Regions from separate parts of the Pseudomonas sp. TE12234 genome, predicted to be linked through region 1. Evidence: riboswitches for the same ligand, from Rfam matches in the RefSeq annotation. Region 1 holds a riboswitch; the other holds the start of a gene.
The links. A riboswitch is a leader RNA that binds a small molecule or an ion and turns the genes downstream of it on or off. The one in region 1 is predicted to bind cobalamin.
Positions count from the first base shown of each region.

Region 2: linked by a shared signal. The riboswitch ahead of ACVWYU_RS18360 (CbtB domain-containing protein) and the one ahead of cobO (cob(I)yrinic acid a,c-diamide adenosyltransferase) in region 1 are both predicted to bind cobalamin.

Region 1 covers NZ_JBSSEP010000007.1:81,192-92,100, forward strand. Annotated here, with positions in the region: gene ACVWYU_RS13210 (adenosylcobinamide-GDP ribazoletransferase) at 1-346, opposite strand, end outside; gene cobC (alpha-ribazole phosphatase family protein) at 349-924, opposite strand; gene cobT (nicotinate-nucleotide--dimethylbenzimidazole phosphoribosyltransferase) at 921-1,976, opposite strand; gene cobU (bifunctional adenosylcobinamide kinase/adenosylcobinamide-phosphate guanylyltransferase) at 1,973-2,494, opposite strand; gene ACVWYU_RS13230 (cobyric acid synthase) at 2,643-4,094, opposite strand; gene cobD (threonine-phosphate decarboxylase CobD) at 4,091-5,083, opposite strand; gene cbiB (adenosylcobinamide-phosphate synthase CbiB) at 5,076-5,984, opposite strand; gene bluB (5,6-dimethylbenzimidazole synthase) at 5,981-6,631, opposite strand; gene ACVWYU_RS13250 (cobyrinate a,c-diamide synthase) at 6,628-8,010, opposite strand; gene cobO (cob(I)yrinic acid a,c-diamide adenosyltransferase) at 8,021-8,632, opposite strand; cobalamin riboswitch at 8,715-8,945, opposite strand; gene ACVWYU_RS13260 (hypothetical protein) at 9,097-9,681, shown strand; gene ACVWYU_RS13265 (PQQ-dependent sugar dehydrogenase) at 9,749-10,909, shown strand, end outside.
Region 2 covers NZ_JBSSEP010000011.1:125,066-135,974, forward strand. Annotated here, with positions in the region: gene cobN (cobaltochelatase subunit CobN) at 1-139, opposite strand, end outside; gene cobW (cobalamin biosynthesis protein CobW) at 143-1,210, opposite strand; cobalamin riboswitch at 1,310-1,521, opposite strand; cobalamin riboswitch at 1,647-1,872, shown strand; gene ACVWYU_RS18360 (CbtB domain-containing protein) at 1,992-2,186, shown strand; gene ACVWYU_RS18365 (CbtA family protein) at 2,198-2,902, shown strand; gene ACVWYU_RS18370 (cobalamin biosynthesis protein) at 2,899-3,312, shown strand; gene cobM (precorrin-4 C(11)-methyltransferase) at 3,395-4,141, shown strand; gene nfuA (Fe-S biogenesis protein NfuA) at 4,308-4,892, opposite strand; gene ACVWYU_RS18385 (fatty acid cis/trans isomerase) at 5,187-7,484, opposite strand; gene metH (methionine synthase) at 7,640-10,909, shown strand, end outside.

The DNA of each region.
Region 1 (10,909 bases):
ATACCAGGGTAACCACCGCAATCGGGCCGCTGCGCGGGTCTTTCATGATGGTCAACGTGCGTTCTCGGTCGCCGAAGCCACCCAGCCACGCATCGGCGCTATCGGCGAGCCCATCCAGGTGCAATGCGCCGCTGAGCAGCACCCAGACCGTCAGCAGGAGTGCCGCGTGCAGCAGCAGCGGTGTGCCGAGCATGAGCCAGTTGAGCCCCCATAGAATCCCGCCGAACAACAAGCCCACCAGCGGATAAAACAGCAGCGACCGCCCCAGCTCCTGCGGTGCCGGCATGCCCGGCAGACGAATCGGCAGGCTGCTGAGAAACTGCAAGGCGATCCAGAACGGCAGCATGGTCAGTGCACTTCCCTTAGCAATCCGCCGGATTCGACCGACAGCGAGAACAGTGCGCCATGACCGACTTCGACGTTGAGCAACTGCTCCCGAGGCAAGCCGCGCGCCTGCGCCAGCAGCAAACGCATGACGCCGCCATGGCTGACGAGCAATACCCGCTCGCCCGCGTAGGTGGCATGCAAACGCGCTACCGCCGCCAGCACCCGCGCGGCGAACGCCGCCACCGGCTCACCTTGCGGTGGTGTGAATGCGTAGGGATCGGCCCAGAACAAACCCAGGGAATCGGCATCGGTTTCCATCAGCGCCGCAGCGCTCTTCCCCTCCCAGGCGCCGAAATGCAGTTCTTGCAGGTCTGCTTGCAATTCGACCGGCAAGCCCAATCGCCCTGCCAGTTCTTCAGCGAACCGCGCACAACGCTGCAGGGGCGAACTGACCAGACGATCCCAGGGCCCTTGCGCCAATACCGCCTCGCGCATTTGCTGCCAGCCTTTTTCGGTCAGCGCATCGTCGAGGCTGCCGCGCAAGCCGCCACCGAGTTCGGTTTCGCCATGGCGCAGCAAATCCAGACGCAACGTCATGCCGGACGATCCGCCACCGCCGCCTCGGCGAACGTCGCCATCTGCCCGTGCAGGTCGCAGGCCAGGCGCAGCAATGGCACGGCCAGCGCAGCGCCACTGCCCTCACCCAGACGCAGGCCGAGGTCGAGCAAGGGTTCGGCGCTCAAGGTTTCCAGGACATGGCGATGCCCCGGCTCGGCGCCTCGATGGCCGAACAGCAGCCACTGTCGGCACTCGGGATTCAAGCGCACCGCGACCAGCGCCGCGACGCTGCAAATGAAACCGTCCACCAGCACCGCAATGCCTTCCTGGGCGCAGGCCAGGTAAGCGCCCACCAAGGCCGCGATTTCAAAACCGCCAAGGTTCAACAGGGTCTGCAACGCATCGCCACGCTGAGCGCCGTGCAGGGCCAATGCGCGCTCGATCACCTGAGCCTTATGGCTGACGCCTGCCGCATTCAACCCGGTGCCCGGCCCGGCCAGATGCACCACCGGACATTCCAGCAATGCGCACGCCAGGGCACTGGCCGCCGTGGTGTTGCCGATGCCCATCTCACCACCGATGAACAGCTGGGCGCCCGACGCGAGTGCGCGCTGCACGCTGTCGCGACCGGCCTGGAGAGCTCGCTCACCTTGAGCCTGGGTCATCGCCGGACCCTGCACAAAATTCGCCGTCCCCGGACCGATGTTCAGATGACGCACACCCGACAGGTTCAATGCCGGCGTCACCGTGCCCAGGTCCACCACTTCGAGGGAAGCCCCCAACTGCCGCGCCAGCACGCTGATCGCTGCACCGCCGGTGACGAAGTTATGCAGCATCTGCCCGGTAACCTCCTGGGGAAATGCCGATACGCCTTCAGCCACCACACCATGGTCACCGGCAAAAATCGCGATCCACAGCTGATCCAGCCTTGGCTTGATCTGCCCTTGCAATCCCGCCAATTGCACCGCCACCGCTTCGAGCTGACCGAGAGAGCCGGCCGGCTTGGTCAGTTGTTGTTGACGGGCCTGCGCCTGCTCGACCACGTCGACGTCGATCGGTTTGCACGGGTTCAGCCACCAGGATTGGGTCATAACGCAGTTCCTTTCAAAGTCAGGGGCAGGCCGGCGACGGTCAGGATGACTCGCTGACAACGCTCGGCCAAAGCTTGATGCAGCCAACCGGCTTCATCGACATAGCGGCGAGTCAATTCGCCCAGCGGCACGACACCCATTCCGGTCTCGTTGCTGACAAAAATGATTTCACCCGGCAACGACGCCAGGCACTCCAGCAGGGCATCGCGCTCGGCGCCCAGGCGTTGCGCATCGTCGAGCATCAGCAGATTGGTCAGCCACAGCGTCAGGCAATCCACCAACAGGCAGCGATCGGCATTGGCGGCTTCCCGCAGGACACGGGCAAGCTCCAGCGGCTCTTCGATCAAGGCCCATTCGGCCGGACGACGGGCGCGGTGATGGGCGACCCGGTCGCTCATTTCACCGTCCAGCGGTTGGCTGGTGGCGATGTAGGTCACTTGCAGCTGACTGTCCAATGCGAGTTTTTCGGCCAGACGACTCTTGCCGGAGCGGGCGCCGCCGAGGATCAGTTGGAGCATATTCTTAACCTTTTATTTGGCGGTGTAGCGACAGGCCTCATCGCGGGCAAGCCCGCTCCTACAGGTTCTGTGTGCAGACCGAAAATCGGTAGACAGCCCCGATCCTTGTGGGAGCGGGCTTGCCCGCGATGGGGCCTGTGCAGTCACTTCAAATCCCACAGAGCTCACGCAGCAGCGAGGTATCCAGATGCCTATCCACCAGATCCGCCAGCCGCTCGATATCGCGCTCGCGCAAACCGTGGTAATCCACGTCCCGCACTGCCTGCAAACCTGCCCAACGCAACAGTGCGCTGCAGGCCGCCGGGGATTCGAACAGACCATGCAGGTAGGTGCCGAGAATCTGCCCATCGACACTTTGCGCGCCGTCGCAGCGTCCGTCGTCGAGTTGTACGGCAGCGTTTTCCAGCGCCGGGCCGGTGGTGACGCCGGCATGGATTTCATAGCCGCTGACTTCCGCATTCTCCAGCGCCAGACGCCCGCGCACATTGCGCAACTGCTTGTGTTCTTCGAGTCGGGTTTCAAACGCCAGCAACCCCAGCCCGGCACTGGACCCCGGAACGCCTTCCAGGCCCAACGGGTCGTGCACCTGCTCGCCGAGCATTTGCAGGCCGCCGCAGATGCCCAGCACTTTGCCGCCGTAGCGCAAGTGTCGGGAAATGGCCTGTTCCCAACCGTTGGCGCGCAGATACGCCAGGTCGCTGCGCACACTTTTCGAGCCGGGAAGGATGATCAGATCAGCTGGCGGAATCGCCTGGCCGGGACCGATGAATTGCAGGTCCACTTGCGGGTGCAAGCGCAGCGGGTCGAAATCGGTGTGGTTGCTGATGCGCGGCAGCACCGGCACCACCACTTTCAGTACCTGATCGACCTTGTCGGTCTGACGCTGGTCAATGCCGTCCTCGGCCTCCAGGTGCAGGTCCAGCACGTAGGGCAGCACACCGATCACCGGTTTGCCGGTGCGCTGTTCCAGCCAGTCGAGACCGGGTTGCAGCAAGGCGATATCGCCGCGAAAGCGATTGATGATGAAGCCCTTGACCCGCGCCTGTTCAGTGGGCGACAGCAGCTCCAGCGTGCCCACCAGATGCGCGAACACACCGCCACGATTGATGTCGGCGATCAGCAGCACCGGGCAATCCACCGCTTCTGCAAAGCCCATGTTGGCGATATCGCCAGCACGCAGATTGATCTCGGCCGGCGACCCCGCACCTTCGACCATCACCAGCGGATAGGCCTCACTCAAGCGTGCATGGGACGCCAGCACCGCTTGCATGGCGATGGCTTTGTAATCGTGATAAGCGACGGCATTCATGGTGGTGACCGCGCGACCATGGATAATCACCTGGGCGCCGGTATCGCTGTTGGGCTTGAGCAGCACCGGGTTCATGTCGGTGTGCGGCTCGAGGAAGGCGGCCTGCGCTTGCACCGCCTGCGCGCGACCGATTTCGCCACCGTCGGCCGTCACGGCACTGTTGAGCGCCATGTTCTGTGGTTTGAACGGCACCACGCTAACGCCCTGACGCGTGACCCAGCGGCACAGCGCCGTCACCAGCGTGCTTTTACCGGCGTCGGATGTGGTGCCCTGCACCATCAGCGTTGTCATTGGCATTCCCTGGCAAAAGCTTCGAACGCCGTGGCAAGACGCGACCAGTCATCCTCATCGCCAGGCAAACCGAAACGCAGGCTGCTGTTTTGCGCGAACAAGCGCAGCAAAATGCCCCGACCGGCCATGAACTCATGCAGTTCTTCAGCGCGCTCGGTGATCAGCCACTGGAACAACGCACAGCCACCCTGAGGTTTGAAACCGTGTTGCTCCAGTAACGCCGCCAGACGTTCGCTGGCCTCTTCAGCCCGTCTGCGCTGCAGCGCATGCCCTTCGGTGTCGCGCAGGCAGGCCTCGCCCACTACTCGGGTCGGACCGCTGACAGCCCATGGTCCCACTTGCTCGGCGAGCAACTTGAGCAACTTGCGCTCGGCCAGAACGAACCCCAGCCGCACCCCGGCCAGACCGAAAAACTTGCCGAACGAACGCAGCACGATCAAGCCGACCTGATGGGAAAATGGCGCCAGGCTCAGCTGCGGTGTGTTGTCCATGAACGCTTCATCCACCACCAGCCAGCCACCGCGCTGGGCCAGCCGCGAGTGCCAGTCGAGCAAGCGATTGGGTGTCAGGCTCAGACCGGTCGGATTGTTCGGGTTGACCACCACCAGCACATCGAGGCTGTCGACAAAAAAGTCGACTTCCTGCTCGAGCACTTCACGCACGATGTAGCCGTTACGCCGCCAGGCTTCGGCATGCTCGGCGTAACAGGGGGACAGCACGCCGACCTTGCCGGCCCGGCGCAGGCGCGGCAGCAACTGGATGGCCATTTGCGAACCGGCCACCGGCAACACCTGCAGAGTGCCGTAGTAGTCGCAGGCGGCCTGTTCCAGCCCGTCATCGGTTTCCGGCAGGCGCGCCCATGCTCGCAGGGGGATATCCGGAATGGGAAACGGCCAGGGCGCAAGGCCGCTGGACAGGTCAAGCCAATCGGCTTCCTCGATGCCGTATTCGAGCGCCGCCTTGCGCAACCGTCCACCGTGCTCAAGCATAAAATTCAGCCCCCAGGCAGAGAATCAGCAGCCATAACCATACCCCGCGCTGGACCAATTGCCAGCCACGATCGATGGAGTCGGCATCCGCCGGCAGGCCTTCGCCCAGTTGCGGACGTTGATGCAGTTCACCGTGATAGATCGCCGCCCCACCCAACTCGACACCCAGCGCACCGGCCCCCGCGGCCATTACCGGACCGGCGTTCGGGCTGTCCCAGGTCGGACCCTGGGTCCGCCAGCATTTGAGGGCCAGTCGGGTTTTGCCCAGCAAGGCGTAGGTCAACGCCACCAGACGCGCAGGAATGTAATTGAGCACATCATCGATCCTGGCTGCCGCCCAGCCGAAACGCTCGAAGCGCTCGTTGCGATAGCCCCACATGGCGTCCAGGGTGTTGCTCAAACGGTAGAGCACCACGCCTGGCGCGCCGGCCACGGCAAACCAGAACAGTGCGGCAAACACCGCGTCACTGCCGTTTTCCAGCACCGATTCGGTGGCCGCACGGGCCACTTCGGTTTTATCCAGTTCGCTGGTCTTGCGGCTGACCAGGTAACTGACGCGCGTACGCGCCTCATCCAGATCATCGCAGCGCAAGGCCTTGGCCACGGGCTCGACGTGTTCGCCCAGGCTGCGCATGCCGAGGGCGCAATACAGCGCGAGAATCTCGACCATCCAGCCCACATAAGGCGCCCAGGAAAATGCCGTGGCCAACAAGGTCAATGGCAACACCGCGATCACCCACGCGGTGACTCCATGACTGCGCCAGCCACGACCACCCGCGTTGAAACGTTGCTCGATACGCTCGGCAAACCGGCCGAACGCCACAAGCGGATGCCAGCGCTTGGGTTCACCCAGCAGCGCATCCAGCGCCACAGCGGCGACACTCAACAACGCCACACTCATTGGCGCACTCCCCAATAATTTTCATACAGCAGTTCACTTAGCGGACGCGCCTGCGCCCACCCTTCCAGAACCAGCATCGGCGCCGGGTAGAATTCCTTGACCGGTCCCAGGCACAAAACGGCCAGTGGCTTGGCCCCGGAGGGCAAGCCGAGCAAATCGGCCAGGGCTTGCGGTTCGAACAGCGAAACCCAGCCCATGCCCAAACCTTCGGCCCGGGCCGCCAGCCACAGGTTCTGGATCGCGCAGGACAACGACGCCATGTCCATTTCCGGCAAGGTGCGACGACCGAAAATATGCCGCTCACGATCATCCATCAGCGCCGCCACCAACACCTCGGCGCAATCATTGATGCCTTCGACCTTGAGCTGCATGAATTCGTCGGTGCGTTCGCCGAGGGCTTCGGCGGTGCGAATACGCTCTTGCTCCACCAGTTCCTGGATCTGGCCGCGCAGGGTTCGGTCGCTGATGCGGATGAACCGCCAGGGCTGCATCAAGCCGACACTCGGCGCCTGGTGCGCGGCTTCGAGCAACCGCCGCAGCAATTCGGGCTCGACCGTACCGCCACTGAAGTGACGCATGTCGCGACGTTCGCCGATGGCGCGGTAGACCGCTGCGCGTTCGGCTTCGGTGAAGGCGTTATCGGTCATGGCCTCTTCGCTGGCAAGCCAGCGCCTACAGGGTTCAAGTGATCAACTGCAGGAGCCGGCTTGCCGGCGAAGGCGTCCTCAAGATCGGGTGCAAACAATGCGGCAATCGCAGTCGGATTGGACGGAAAATAGAAATGCACATAAGAGGCTGTCATCCGTCCCTCACGATAAACCGCCTCCGCCCCGCGCCCGCCATTGGGGCTCAAGCCTCGGGCAATCGGTACAAGCTCAGTGGTGGTCAGCGAATGATGATAGGTGTGCCCGCGCAGCGACCCTTCCGGCAATTCGACAGCCTGTAGCGCCAGCGCCGCCAGACGCTTTTGCATCACCGCATCCCCGGCCAGCAAGCCGACCAGTTCTGCACGCGAACCCTCGACATCGGTCAGCGAATCGAGCAGATACAGCATGCCGCCACATTCGGCGAGCAACGGCTTGCCCGCTTCGTGGTGCGCGCGGATCGCGTTCAACATCGAGGTGTTTTGCGACAACGCCACATGGTGCAGTTCGGGATAACCACCCGGCAGATAGAGGCTGTCTGCCTCGGGCAAACCGGTGTCACGGATCGGCGAGAAAAACGCCAGCTCGGCGCCCATGGCCCGCAGCAAATCCAGGCTTGCGCCATAGGTAAAGGCAAAGGCTTCGTCACGGGCCACGGCAATGCGCACACCGGCCAGCAAGGATTCGGCTGCGATGACATCCGGGGCCGCGAATTGCACGGCCGGCGGCAGCGCCACCTCGCAACTGCTGGCCAGGGCATCGGCCGCCGCATCGAGGCGCAGATCGAGATCGTTCAACTCGCTGGCCTGCACCAGTCCGAGGTGACGACTCGGCAATTCGATTCCGGTTTCACGGGACAAGGCGCCGTACCAACGCAGGCCTTCGGTCAGGCTGCCTTCAAGCAATTGCGCGTGACGCAGGGTGCCCACGCGGTTGGCCAGGACACCGGCAAATGGCAAGTCGGGTTGATAGCGCGCCAGCCCCAGGGCCAGGGCACCAAAGGTCTGGGCCATGGCGGTGCCGTCGATCACCCCCAGCACCGGCACACCGAAGTGCCGTGCCAGGTCGGCACTGGACGGCGTGCCGTCGAACAGGCCCATGACACCTTCGATGAGGATCAGGTCCGCTTCACCCGCGGCCTCCCACAACAGCCGACGACTCTCCTGCTCGCCCACCATCCACATGTCCAGTTGATACACCGGCGCACCGCTGGCGCGCTCCAGAATCATCGGGTCGAGAAAGTCCGGGCCACATTTGAACACGCGAACCTTGCTCCCCTGATTGCGATGCAAACGGGCCAACGCAGCGGTGACGGTGGTCTTGCCCTGACCGGAGGCCGGCGCGGCAATCAGCACCGCCGGGCATTGACGAGGGCTATTCATACAATACGACTCACAGCTCGACGCCTTTTTGCGCCTTGATACCGGCCTGGAAGGCGTGCTTGATCATGCCCATTTCGGTGACGGTGTCAGCCAGCTCGATCATCTCCGGCTTGGCGCCACGGCCGGTAACCACCACATGTTGCATCGGCGGGCGTGCCTGCAGGTCGCCGAGCACCTGATCGAGATCGAGGTAGCCGTGCTTGAGGGCTATGTTCAACTCATCCAGCACCACCAGGCCGATGGAGGGGTCGCGCAGCAACTGTTGCGAAACCGCCCAGGCCGCTTCGGCGGCGGCGATGTCGCGCTGGCGATCCTGGGTTTCCCAGGTGAAGCCCTCGCCCATCACATGAAAACGCACCTGCTCCGGGAAGCGCCGGAAGAACAGCTCCTCACCCGTGCTGTTGCGCCCCTTGATGAACTGAACCACACCGCACTGCATGCCATGGCCCATCGACCGGGCCAGCATGCCGAACGCCGAGCTGCTCTTGCCCTTGCCGTTGCCGGTGAGTACCAGCAGCAGGCCGCATTCGTTCGGGGAGTTGGCGATGCGCTCATCGATCACGGCTTTTTTGCGCAGCATGCGCGCCAGATGACGTTCGTCACGATCAGGGGTATCAGTCATGGGAGAGCTCTCCGTTGAGGCAGGATAACGGCGGGCAGGCACAAGAAAAGACGGCAAGAAGCCTGGCATCGCCCACCGTGACGCCGCTTGGATGGATCAGGCCGGTCTCCGGGCTCATGAGCGGCGTTGGCCTGACTGTGCGCCTTCCCGTGTCGATACTCGGCACAGTGGCTCAAGGCACAGTCTTCACTCATTTACCGTTGCGGGGGCAGCGCCGGGATCGCGGCCTTCGTGCTCGAAGCGTCCACTCACCGGCTTCCCTGTTTCACTCTGTCGACCCAAGCCACAGAGCACCTGAAACAAGCCGCGAAGGTTAGAGGGTTGGGGGTGGAGCGTCAAATGAAGACCGGCCGAGCGAGTGAATAACTGCCGTTGATCAATAAACTGACGCCAATCTTGTGCCACACTGCAGGCAATGATATCAAAGAGCCACAACCCACATCACAATAACAAGGGTAAGCCCCATGCAAGGCATCATCATCAGCAATCCGAAGCTGGAATTCCTGCGCCCGCTGCTGGAGCGCTGGTTTGACTGTATCGACCGCTACAACGCCGTGCGCGGCGATAACGAAACGCCTTACTGGCTCGACGAAAAAGCCAATCTCGGCCTGCTTTCCGCCGCCGCCTGGATGGCCGAAATGGTGACCCTGCAACAATCGCCCACGCGCAAACACATCGAGGAAGGCGAGCGCAACGGCCGCGCCGATCTGTTTATCGCCACGCCTGAATCACGCGCCTGGTTGCAGGCCACGCAACGCTGGCCACGGGTCAACAGCCTGAACCTGACGCAAGCCCTGCAGGACATCACCAGTGACGCCAAACGCATCAGCTACGCCAGCGACCTGAAACTCGGCTGCCTGTTCGTGGCACCGCACAAAGCCCAGCAAGGCGCCACCCCGGAAGAACTGCAGGACATGGTCGACGACCTGCAAAAAGAGCACACCTGCGCCGTCGCCTGGTACTTTCCTTACGCCTACCGCAAGTTGCGCAACGAAGGGGGGCACTACCACCCCGGTATCGCCGTGCTGCTCAAGGAAGCTCGCGGCTAACGGTTGAACCATCGCGCAACGAAACTTCTCTATTGATCAGGTCACTGCATTCACAGGGAAGATCAGTATGCGCAAGCCCCAGCTCGTTCTCGTTATCGCGCTCGCCGGAGGGCTCGCCGCTTGCGGTGAAACCTCCAGCCTGCAAGTCGCCGACGGCACCGGCCCGTCACCCAAGTTGCCAGAACCCAACAAGACGCTGCTGCCGACGATCAACATCGCCCCGGCGATTGGCTGGCCCGACGGCGAGAGACCCGTCGCGGCTGCCGGCACTCAAGTCGCTGCGTTCGCCGAGAACCTCGACCACCCGCGCTGGCTCTATGTGCTACCCAACGGCGACGTGCTGGTCGCCGAAACCAATGCCCCACCCAAACCCGATGACGGCACAGGCCTGCGCGGATGGGTCATGAAGAAAGTCATGGGCCGCGCCGGTGCGGGCGTGCCGAGCGCGAATCGCATCACCTTGCTGCGCGACCGGGACCACGACGGCATCGCGGAAACCCGCAGGGTGTTTCTGGAAAACCTGAACTCGCCCTTCGGCATGACGCTGGTCGGCAATGACCTGTACGTCGCCGACACCGATCGCCTGCTGCGCTTTCACTATGAAACCGGTGATACGGCGATCAAGTCGCCACCGGTCAAAGTGCTCGACCTGCCCGGCGGTACGCTGAATCACCACTGGACCAAAAACGTCATCGCCAGCAAGGACGGCAGCAAGCTGTACGTCACGGTGGGTTCGAACAGCAACGTCGCCGAAAACGGCATGGACAAGGAAGAAGGTCGCGCGGCGATCTGGGAAGTGGATCGCGCCACCGGCAACCACCGGATCTTTGCCTCGGGCTTGCGCAACCCCAATGGCCTGTCCTGGGAGCCGCAAAGCGGCGCACTGTGGACAGCGGTCAATGAGCGCGATGAAATCGGTAGTGATCTGGTGCCGGACTACATCACCTCAGTCAAGGACGGCGCGTTCTATGGCTGGCCGTTCAGCTACTACGGCCAGCATGTCGACGTTCGCGTCGAACCGCAGAACCCGGACCTGGTAGCCAAGGCGATCGCGCCGGACTATGCAGTCGGCCCGCACACGGCGTCACTGGGCCTGACATTTGCCGAAGGCAGCCGGTTGCCGGCGCCGTTCACCGAAGGCGCCTTCGTCGGCCAGCACGGCTCATGGAACCGCAAGCCACACAGTGGCTACAAGGTGATCTTCGTACCGTTCAGCGCCGGTAAACCC
Region 2 (10,909 bases), on a different contig from region 1:
ACTGCTGCGCCGCTTCGGCGAGCAGCGCCAGACTGGAGTCACCGCTGCACAGGATCACCAGTTCGGCGGGGGTTTGCCCAAGGTCGGCAATGTTGTCATCCGACACGAAACCGCCGGGCTGGGTCCTGAGCAGGTGCATGGCTTACACGCTGAGCGCGGCGCGCAATTGCGTTTCGAGCAATGCGGCGTCCAGGGCCTGGCCAATCAACACCAGACGCGTGGTGCGCGTTTCTTCAGTGCTCCACTGACGGTCGAAGTGCTTGTCGAAACGAGTGCCCACGCCCTGGATCAGCAGGCGCATCGGTTTGTTCGGGATCGCCGCGAAACCCTTGACCCGCAGGATGCTGTGCTCGACCACCAGTTGCGTCAGTGCGTCCATCAGCAGGCTTTCGTCAGAGGCCGGCAGCTCGATGGAGATAGAATCGAAAGCGTCGTGATCGTGGTCGTCATGATCGTCATCGTCGTGGTGATGATCGTGATGGCTGTGGCGGCTGTCGATGTGTTCTTCGGAGCTGGCGCCCAGGCCGATCAGCACGTCCAGTGGCAGGCGACCGCTGCTGGCTTCGATGACCTTGACCGCTGGCGGCAACTCTTCGGCGACTTCCAGGCGGACACGGGCCAGGTCTTCCGGGCTGATCAGGTCAGCCTTGTTGAGGATCACCAGATCAGCGCTGGACAACTGGTCGGCGAACAGCTCGTGCAGCGGCGATTCGTGATCCAGGTTCGGGTCGAGTTTGCGCTGGGCATCCACCTGATCCGGGAACGCGGCGAAAGTGCCGGCGGCCACGGCCGGGCTGTCGACCACGGTGATCACCGCGTCGACGGTGCAGGCGCTGCGGATTTCCGGCCACTGAAAAGCCTGGACCAGCGGCTTTGGCAGGGCCAGGCCCGAGGTTTCGATGAGGATATGGTCAAGATCGCCGCGACGGGCGACCAGTTCGCGCATCACCGGAAAGAACTCTTCCTGAACGGTGCAGCACAGGCAGCCGTTGGCCAGTTCGTAGACCCGGCCATTGGCTTCTTCTTCGGTGCAACCGATGGAGCACTGTTTGAGGATTTCACCGTCGATGCCCAGTTCGCCGAACTCGTTGACGATCACCGCAATGCGGCGCCCCTGAGCGTTGTCGAGCATGTGCCGCAGCAAGGTGGTTTTGCCCGAGCCGAGGAAGCCGGTAACGATGGTAACGGGGAGTTTGGCCAGTGTTTTCATCGGATGCCCTTTGGCAAGGTGGCGGGCATACGGGACGAGTACCGGCAACGCCTGTGCGCGCCTGAAGCGTTCGCCACCGGATCACCCCGCCCGGTTGTAGTGAGAAACTGTATCGAGGCAGGTCTCCTGGCTGACGGTGTGCCAGTCGCTTGACTGGCGTTGGCTGCGCCTTCCCGCGGGCTCAGGACTTGAGCGTGCAGTGGCGTGGCAGCGAACATCACCGTTCACAGTTGCGGGGGCAGCCGCGGCTTCGACCGCGTTCCCTTCTTAGCTTCGACAAACGCCGAAGAACCTCGAAAGCGCAAGGCTACGCATCGTATTGGGGCGGGTCAATGTTCATGCTGAGTTCTACAGCGCCTCAACGCCGTCATCGCGAGCAACTGCGCCCCGAGTTGAGAACGCTTGCCAATTGACGCCCCACCCTTGCCCATGCTCTCCTACACGCCTTGTTACGGGTGCCCTTCACAGGGTGAAACGGGAAACCGGTGAATCATGTGCTTTACTCTTAAGCCATGTCAGTCCGGTGCTGCCCCCGCAACGGTAAGCGAGCGAAGCGTCAGATCCACTGCGCCCGTGCGGCATGGGAAGGTGATGCTTGCAGGTTCAGGCGATAGCCAGCACCCCTCGTGAGCCCGGAGACCGGCCCGCAACACAAAGTGAACCTTACAATCACTGAATGACAACCCGCGGTGGGCGGGCGCTGTTCGAACCTCTGCGCGCTCGCTCGTGCAGGGATTTGCATGCGCTCTCATTCCCCGCTGACAGAACTGAGGGAAGCGCCATGTCGATCATCAGCACCACCGGCCACAGCACCACCACGAGCAGCACCACAACCCTGACTCAACGCCTGACCGCCGCCGTTTGTGCGTCGATCCTCGGCGCGTGCCTTGTGTATTTCGCCGGTTTCTCGCACATCGAAGCGATTCATAACGCCGCTCACGATACCCGTCACAGCGCCGCCTTCCCGTGCCATTGAGACCTGCCGACATGATCAAGCGTATCGCGCAAACCGCAGGCTTCACGGGGTTGCTGGCCGCCCTGCTGCTGACTCTGCTGCAGAGTTTCTGGGTCGCTCCACTGATTTTGCAGGCCGAAACCTACGAAAAAGCGGAACCTGCGGCGGTCGAAATGCATGAACACGCCGCTGGCGTCGCCGCACACAGCCACGATGCCGAAGCCTGGGAGCCGGAAAACGGCTGGCAGCGCGTGTTATCGACCACCGGCGGCAATCTGGTGGTGGCTGTCGGTTTCGCGCTGATGCTCGCCGGCCTGTACACCTTGCGCGCGCCGACCAAAACCTCACAGGGGCTGCTCTGGGGCCTGGCCGGTTACGCGACCTTCGTGCTCGCGCCGACCCTCGGCCTGCCGCCTGAACTGCCAGGCACCGCCGCTGCCGATCTGGCGCAACGGCAAACCTGGTGGATTGGCACTGCCGCCTCAACCGCGGTCGGGATCGCGTTGATCGTGTTCAGCCGTCACTGGCTGATGAAAGTCCTGGGTGCAGCCATCATTGCCGCCCCCCACGTGATTGGCGCGCCGCAGCCGGAAGTGCACTCGATGCTGGCACCGCAAGCACTGGAAACCCAATTCAAAATTGCTTCGCAGTTGACCAACGTCGCATTCTGGCTGGCCCTGGGCCTGATCAGCGCCTGGCTGTTCCGCCGCAAGCGCGATGACCAATACCACGCATGACCGATACCGGCACAGCGCCGACCCTGGTGGTCGGCCTGGGCTGCCAACGAGGCTGCCCCGTCAGTACTTTGCGGGCGCTGCTTGATCAGGCGTTGCAAGCGCATCAGATCGGACTGCATCAGATCAAGGCCCTGGCGAGTATTGATTTGAAGCGCGACGAACCAGCCCTTGTCGAACTGGCCGAGCAACTCTCACTGCCATTGACGTATTTCAGCAGCGCCCAGTTGGCCGGCTATGAGCCTCAACTCAGTCATCATTCGCAGATCGCCTTCGAGCGTACCGGCTGCTACGGTGTCGCGGAAAGTGCCGCCCTGGCCCTGGCCGAACAGTTGACCCAGACGCCGGCCAAATTGCTGATTACCCGGCAAAAATATGCCCAGGCCACCCTGGCATTGGCCAGCTCGACGTAAAATCCCGATAATCCGCGCGTTCAATCATGAGCAATCTTCATCTGGCGCCCTGCCCAGCCCCCTTTTCCCACAGGAATCGACGATGACCGTCTACTTCATTGGCGCAGGTCCAGGCGACCCCGAGCTGATCACCGTCAAAGGCCAGCGGCTGATTCGTAGCTGCCCGGTGATCATCTACGCCGGTTCGCTGGTGCCCGCCGCCGTGCTGCAAGGCCATTGCGCCGAACAGGTGGTCAACAGCGCCGAACTGCACCTGGAACAGATCATCGACCTGATCAAGGCCGCCGATGCCAAGGGTCAAGACGTGGCACGCGTGCATTCCGGCGACCCGAGCCTCTACGGCGCGATCGGTGAGCAGATTCGCTACCTGCGCGAACTCGGCATTGCCTTTGAAATCATTCCCGGGGTCACCGCTACGGCGGCCTGCGCGGCGCTTTTGGGGGCGGAACTGACCCTGCCCGATGTCTCACAAAGCGTAATCCTGACCCGCTATGCCGACAAAACGGTGATGCCGGCCGGCGAAGAATTGGCCAGCCTGGCGCAACATGGGGCAACCATGGCGATTCATCTGGGGGTCAATCATCTGGAAAAAATCCTGGCCGAATTACTGCCACATTACGGCGCGGACTGTCCGATCGCGGTGATTCATCGGGCAACCTGGCCGGATCAGGACTGGGTGGTGGGAACGCTTGAGGACATTGCCGGGAAGGTTCAGGCCAAGGGGTTTCGGCGCACGGCATTGATTCTGGTGGGACGGGTGCTGGGCAGTGACCATTTCAGCGAGTCGTCGCTGTATCGCGCCGGCCATGCGCATTTGTACCGCCCCTAAAGCACTTGTGGCGAGGGCGCTTGCTCCCGCTGGACCGCGAAGCGGTCCCAACATCAGCCAAGGCATTCATCACGGAAAAATGCATCGGTTGTATTGTGATGGCTACGCCATCAAACGGGAGCAAGCTCCCTCGCCACAGCGCCGTTTTTTTTTCGCAGCGAACGCCTTAGTAGTAGGCGTTTTCTTTCTGCGTATGGTCGGTCACGTCACGAACACCCTTGAGCTCGGGGATACGCTCAAGCAACGTGCGCTCGATGCCTTCCTTCAGGGTGACGTCCGCCTGGCCGCAGCCCTGGCAACCGCCGCCAAACTGGAGAACGGCGATGCCGTCTTCAACCACATCGATCAGGCTGACCTGACCGCCGTGGCTGGCCAGCCCCGGGTTGATCTCGGTTTGCAGGTAATAGTTGATGCGCTCGTTGATCGGGCTGTCGGCATTGACCATCGGGACTTTGGCGTTTGGCGCCTTGATGGTCAGCTGGCCGCCCATGCGGTCGGTGGCGTAGTCGACGACCGCATCATCCAGGAAAGCTTCGCTGAACGAATCGATGTAAGCGGTGAAGCTTTTCAGCCCCAGAGCGGTGTCTTCAGGTTTTTCTTCGCCCGGCTTGCAGTAGGCAATGCAGGTTTCGGCGTACTGGGTGCCAGGCTGGGTGATAAAGATGCGGATGCCGATGCCCGGGGTGTTCTGCTTGGAGAGCAGATCAGCCAGATAATCATGGGCGGCGTCAGTGATGGTTATAGCGGTCATGGAAACTCCTCGCAGGCTTGGGCGCAGTTTACGCCAATCATCGCGCCGGACAAAGTCCTAGTATTTTTGTCGGGAAAGAACCGAAGCTGCCTCGCTCTCCGATTCGCCGTCAATCCATACTTTAAGCCACCGATAGCTGCATTTTTCCACCCATTCGTAGCTTAGCCATGATCCCGGCCCGATGATGGCAGCACTAACCGCGATCATCACATAGGAACAGTCTGTTGCGCTCGGGAAAGGATTTCGACACGGTGCCTAAAGCGTCCGGCATCGGCCCATCGTGTCAAAGGTTGATCAAAGGTTCTCGTAGCGGTTCATGTCCAGCACGCCCTCTTCCACCGGATCGGTTTCGTGGATGTAGCGGCTCAGGTCATGGAAGTACTCCCAGAACTGCGGGTGACTGCGCCTTACCCCCCAGCGCTCGACAATCTTCTCGAAGCTGTCGGCGTCCCTGGCGTTTTCCATGGCGTCGACAAAGGCCGGGACTTGCTCGGCGGGAATGTTGAACATGAAGTTCGGGTAGCTGCTCATGACCCCCGGATAAATGGTCAGCGTGTCAAGCCCCGGCTGATAGCGCAGCGACTCGCCCAGCAGGAACGCCACATTGCTGTGTGCCCGGTTGCGCAGCAGGCTGTAGACCACACGCTGGCCGCTCGCGGCCTCGACGCGCAACATGGTCGCTTCGGGCAATTGGTCGATGACCTTGAGTCCGGCTGCCGGGCGCGACGTCAGGCGACTCAAGGCCTGTTCGGCGCCTTGCAGGTCCGGGTCGATGTTGGGTCGCGAGCAGTAGGCGCCGTCACAGCGATTGATCGGGTCCGGATTGGCGTTGAGCTCGCCATAGCGCGCCAGCAACTGCATGGCGAAATCGCGCTTGGGGTCATCTGGATCCAGTTTCAGCGCCGTCGGCGTGTCGTCGTCGATCGATTCGTAGTCCAGCCACATCTTGAATTTGCCACTGCTCTGGTACCAGTCATCCAGGTAACGGTCGCGGGAATTGGCCGGCATCAGGCGCAGGAAGTTCTGCTCGGCGCCATTGCGAATCAGGTCGAAATACAGGCGCGTCTGGGCTTGATGCGAGACGTTGCCGAACACGTCGAAATTCACCGCCAACTGATAGTACGTGCGCTCCAGCAACGGGAAGTCGAACAGCCAGATGGTTTGCGGCACGTCACCGATCAGGCCCTTGGTCACCGAAGCACTGTCGAAATGGCGAAAGATGCTCAACAAGGCGTTGTCATTACCGGCCCACAGGCTCGACCAACTCGGCGGCGGCAGTTCGGCGTAGCTTTCCCGGCGCAGGGCTTCGTACTCGTTACGCTTGTCGCGGTAGTCGTGCCACAGGCTCAGGACGCTGCCCACGTCGTCGTTCTGCCCCGGCATTGCCAACAAAGGCGTCGCCTGGCCGCGGTAGTTCGGGTCGGTGATGTAGAGGTCGTGTTCCGGGGCCTGGAACAATGCCCAGAAATTATCGCGAATCACATCCGTGGCAATCTGCCCCCGGCAGACCGGACCGCGAATAAAGGTGCGCACGAAATACTCGGCGTTATCGAGCATGAACTGATAACGCGCCTGGGCCGGGATGGCTTCGAACGTGGTAAACGGATTGGCCCGGCGTTCCGGCCCGTAGCCCGGTAGCGCATTGACCTGCCAGTTGCCGTTGTAGAACAGGCTTTTTATGCGCGCCATCTTCGCCGCGCTCAGCGGATAGGTGATGTGGGTCTTGTGCACGATCACGCCCTGCACCGGCCACAGGCGGTAATAGAACTGACTGCCGGGATCGTCATTCGGTCGGCGGGTATTGATCAGGTCGATAGGCTGGCCGCTCGGCGTACGCGAACGCACCCACTGGAAGAAATGCCCGGGTTCGCCGTCCTTGAAATAGAGGTGCGCAAGAAACCAGTGCTCGAACAACCAGCGCCCCACCAGGCTTTGCCGTGCACCCGGCGCATTGAGCAGGTTCTCCCACTGCACCACCTGTATGGCCTCATTCGCGCTGGGCTCCAGGCCTTGCTCATCGATGGGCGCGCCGGAGGCGAGCCAGCGTTGCAACGTCTGATATTGCTGATCGGTCAGGCCGGTAACGGCCAGCGGCATGCCCTGTTTCGGGTGGGAGCCGGCATAGCCATCGAACTCCGCCGGCATGGCACACATGTTTTCCCGGTTCAGGCCAAGGACAATGTCGTCGGGCAACCTGGCATAGGGCTGCATGGGCGCCTGATGGCCCAATTCGAGCATCCGCGCCATCAGCGCGGCCTGACTGCCCTGGGCGTCAAGTACCGAATAGAAGCCCTTTTGCTGCCAGGCACGTTTGCCGAAGGCGTCATAAAACAACCGGGTCGGCGCGGCGGCCTGACTGCGATTACCGTCATAAACCAGGGATTTGTTCGCACCGCGAGCGGCGCCCTCGCCGCTGGCCAGGTTGAGCTGGCAGGGAGAGTCATAGCAGGCGTGGCAGGCCACGCACTTTTCAGTGAAGATCGGTTGAATGTCGCGAGTGTAGGAAATGCCCGTAGAAACAGCGGGACTTTGCGCTACGGCGCCCCAGCTTATAAACAGCAATGCAATGCTGATGACGACGCGATACGACATGTCCCTGGTCCCGATCGTTAAAAAACGCCGCGATTCTACCGGGCCGGCCGCCCCGTCAACATGAGCGATATTCACGTTAAATCCGGATATGCTCCAAAAGCGCACAGGTTTGCTATTATCCCGGGCCTTCGTCATGGCCTTACCGAGTAGTCCAAATGTCCGATCGCAGCGTTCGCCTTCAAGCTCTCAAGCACGCCCTCAAAGAGCGCATTCTGATTCTCGATGGCGGCATGGGCACGATGATCCAGAGCTACAAGCTTGAGGAGCAGGATTACCGCGGCAAACGCTTCGCCGACTGGCCGAGCGACGTCAAAGGCAACAATGACCTCTTGGTCCTGACGCGCCCGGATGTGATTGCCGGTATCGAAAAAGCCTACCTGGATGCCGGCGCCGACATTCTGGAAACCAACACCTTCAACGCCACTCAGATTTCTCTGGCCGATTACGGCATGCAGGGTCTGGCGTACGAGTTAAACGTAGAAGGTGCACGGCTGGCCCGCAAGGTGGCCGACGCCAAGACCCTGGAAACCCCGGACAAACCGCGCTTCGTCGCCGGCGTGCTTGGCCCGACCAGCCGTACCTGCTCGCTGTCGCCGGACGTGAACAACCCTGGCTACCGCAACGTGACCTTCGATGAACTGGTGGAGAACTACACCGAGTCCACCAAAGGCCTGATCGAAGGCGGCGCCGACCTGATCCTGATCGAAACCATATTCGACACCCTCAACGCCAAGGCCGCGATCTTTGCCGTGCAAGGTGTGTTCGAAGAACTGGGCATCGAATTGCCGATCATGATCTCCGGCACCATCACCGACGCCTCCGGCCGAACCCTGTCCGGCCAGACCACCGAAGCGTTCTGGAACTCCGTGGCCCATGCCAAGCCGATCTCTGTCGGCCTGAACTGCGCCTTGGGTGCCAGCGAGCTGCGCCCGTACCTGGAAGAACTGTCGAACAAGGCCAACACCCACGTCTCGGCGCACCCGAACGCCGGCCTGCCCAACGAATTCGGCGAGTACGACGAACTGCCTGCGCAAACGGCCAAGGTCATTGAAGAGTTTGCCCAAAGCGGCTTCCTCAACATCGTGGGCGGCTGCTGCGGCACCACGCCAGGCCACATCGAAGCCATCGCCAAAGCCGTGGCCGGTTATAAGCCGCGCGAGATTCCGGAGATCGCCAAGGCTTGCCGCCTGTCGGGCCTGGAGCCGTTCACCATCGATCGCAACTCGCTTTTCGTGAACGTTGGCGAGCGCACCAACATCACCGGTTCGGCCAAGTTCGCCCGCCTGATCCGTGAAGACAACTACACCGAAGCCCTGGAAGTCGCCCTGCAGCAGGTCGAGGCCGGCGCCCAGGTGATCGACATCAACATGGACGAAGGGATGCTGGATTCGAAGAAGGCCATGGTGACCTTCCTCAATCTGATTGCCGGCGAACCGGACATCTCCCGCGTACCGATCATGATCGACTCCTCCAAGTGGGAAGTGATCGAAGCCGGCCTCAAGTGCATCCAGGGCAAGGGCATCGTCAACTCCATCAGCATGAAGGAAGGTGTCGAGCAATTCATACACCACGCCAAACTGTGCAAGCGCTATGGCGCCGCGGTGGTGGTGATGGCCTTCGACGAAGCCGGCCAGGCCGACACCGAAGCGCGCAAGAAAGAAATCTGCAAACGCTCTTATGACATTCTGGTCAACGAAGTCGGCTTCCCGCCGGAAGACATTATCTTTGACCCGAACATCTTCGCCGTGGCCACCGGTATCGAAGAACACAACAACTACGCTGTGGACTTCATCAACGCCTGTGCCTACATCCGCGACGAGCTGCCGTATGCGCTGACCTCGGGCGGCGTGTCCAACGTGTCGTTCTCGTTCCGTGGCAACAACCCGGTGCGCGAGGCGATTCACTCGGTGTTCCTGCTGTACGCGATCCGCGCCGGCCTGACCATGGGTATCGTCAACGCCGGTCAGCTGGAGATCTACGACCAGATCCCGGTGGAGCTGCGCGATGCCGTGGAAGACGTGATCCTCAACCGTACCCCGGAAGGCACCGACGCCCTCCTCGCCATCGCCGACAAGTACAAGGGCGACGGCAGCGTCAAGGAAGCCGAGACCGAAGAGTGGCGCAACTGGGACGTCAACAAGCGCCTGGAACATGCGCTGGTCAAGGGCATCACCACCCATATCGTTGAAGACACCGAAGAGTCCCGTCAGTCCTTCGCCCGCCCGATCGAAGTGATCGAAGGCCCGCTGATGGCCGGCATGAACATCGTTGGCGACCTGTTCGGCGCCGGCAAGATGTTCCTGCCGCAGGTGGTGAAATCCGCCCGCGTGATGAAACAGGCCGTGGCCCACTTGATCCCGTTCATCGAGCTGGAAAAGGGCGACAAACCGGAAGCCAAGGGCAAGATCCTGATGGCCACGGTGAAAGGCGACGTGCACGACATCGGCAAGAACATCGTGGGCGTGGTGCTGGGGTGCAACGGCTACGATATCGTTGACCTTGGCGTGATGGTGCCGGCGGAAAAAATCCTCCAGGTCGCCAAGGACGAAAAGTGCGACATCATCGGCCTGTCCGGCCTGATCACCCCGTCGCTGGATGAGATGGTTCACGTAGCACGCGAGATGCAGCGCCAGGACTTCCATCTGCCGTTGATGATCGGTGGCGCAACCACCTCCAAAGCGCACACGGCGGTGAAGATCGAGCCCAAGTACAGCAACGACGCGGTGGTGTATGTGACCGACGCCTCCCGTGCCGTCGGCGTGGCCACGCAGTTGCTGTCCAAGGAACTGAAGGCCGGTTTCGTCGAGAAAACCCGCGAGGAATACATCGAGGTCCGCGAGCGCACCGCCAACCGCAGCGCTCGCACCGAACGCCTGAGCTACGCCGCAGCGATTGCGAAAAAACCGCAGTTCGACTGGAGCACCTACGAGCCGGTCAAACCAACGTTCACCGGCACCCGGGTGCTGGATAACATCGACCTGAACGTGCTGGCCGAGTACATCGACTGGACGCCGTTCTTCATTTCCTGGGACCTGGCCGGCAAGTTCCCGCGCATCCTCCAGGACGAAGTGGTCGGTGAAGCCGCCACCGCGCTGTACGCCGACGCCCAGGAAATGCTCGCCAAACTGATCGACGAGAAACTGATCAGCGCCCGTGCGGTGTTCGGTTTCTGGCCGGCCAACCAGGTGCGCGACGATGACATCGAAGTCTACGGCGATGACGGTAAACCCTTGGCCAAGCTGCATCACCTGCGCCAGCAGATCATCAAGACCGACGGCAAGCCGAACTTCTCACTGGCCGACTTCGTCGCGCCCAAAGACAGCGAGATCACTGACTACGTGGGTGGCTTCATCACCACCGCCGGTATCGGTGCCGAAGAAGTGGCCAAGGCGTATCAGGACGCAGGCGACGACTACAACTCGATC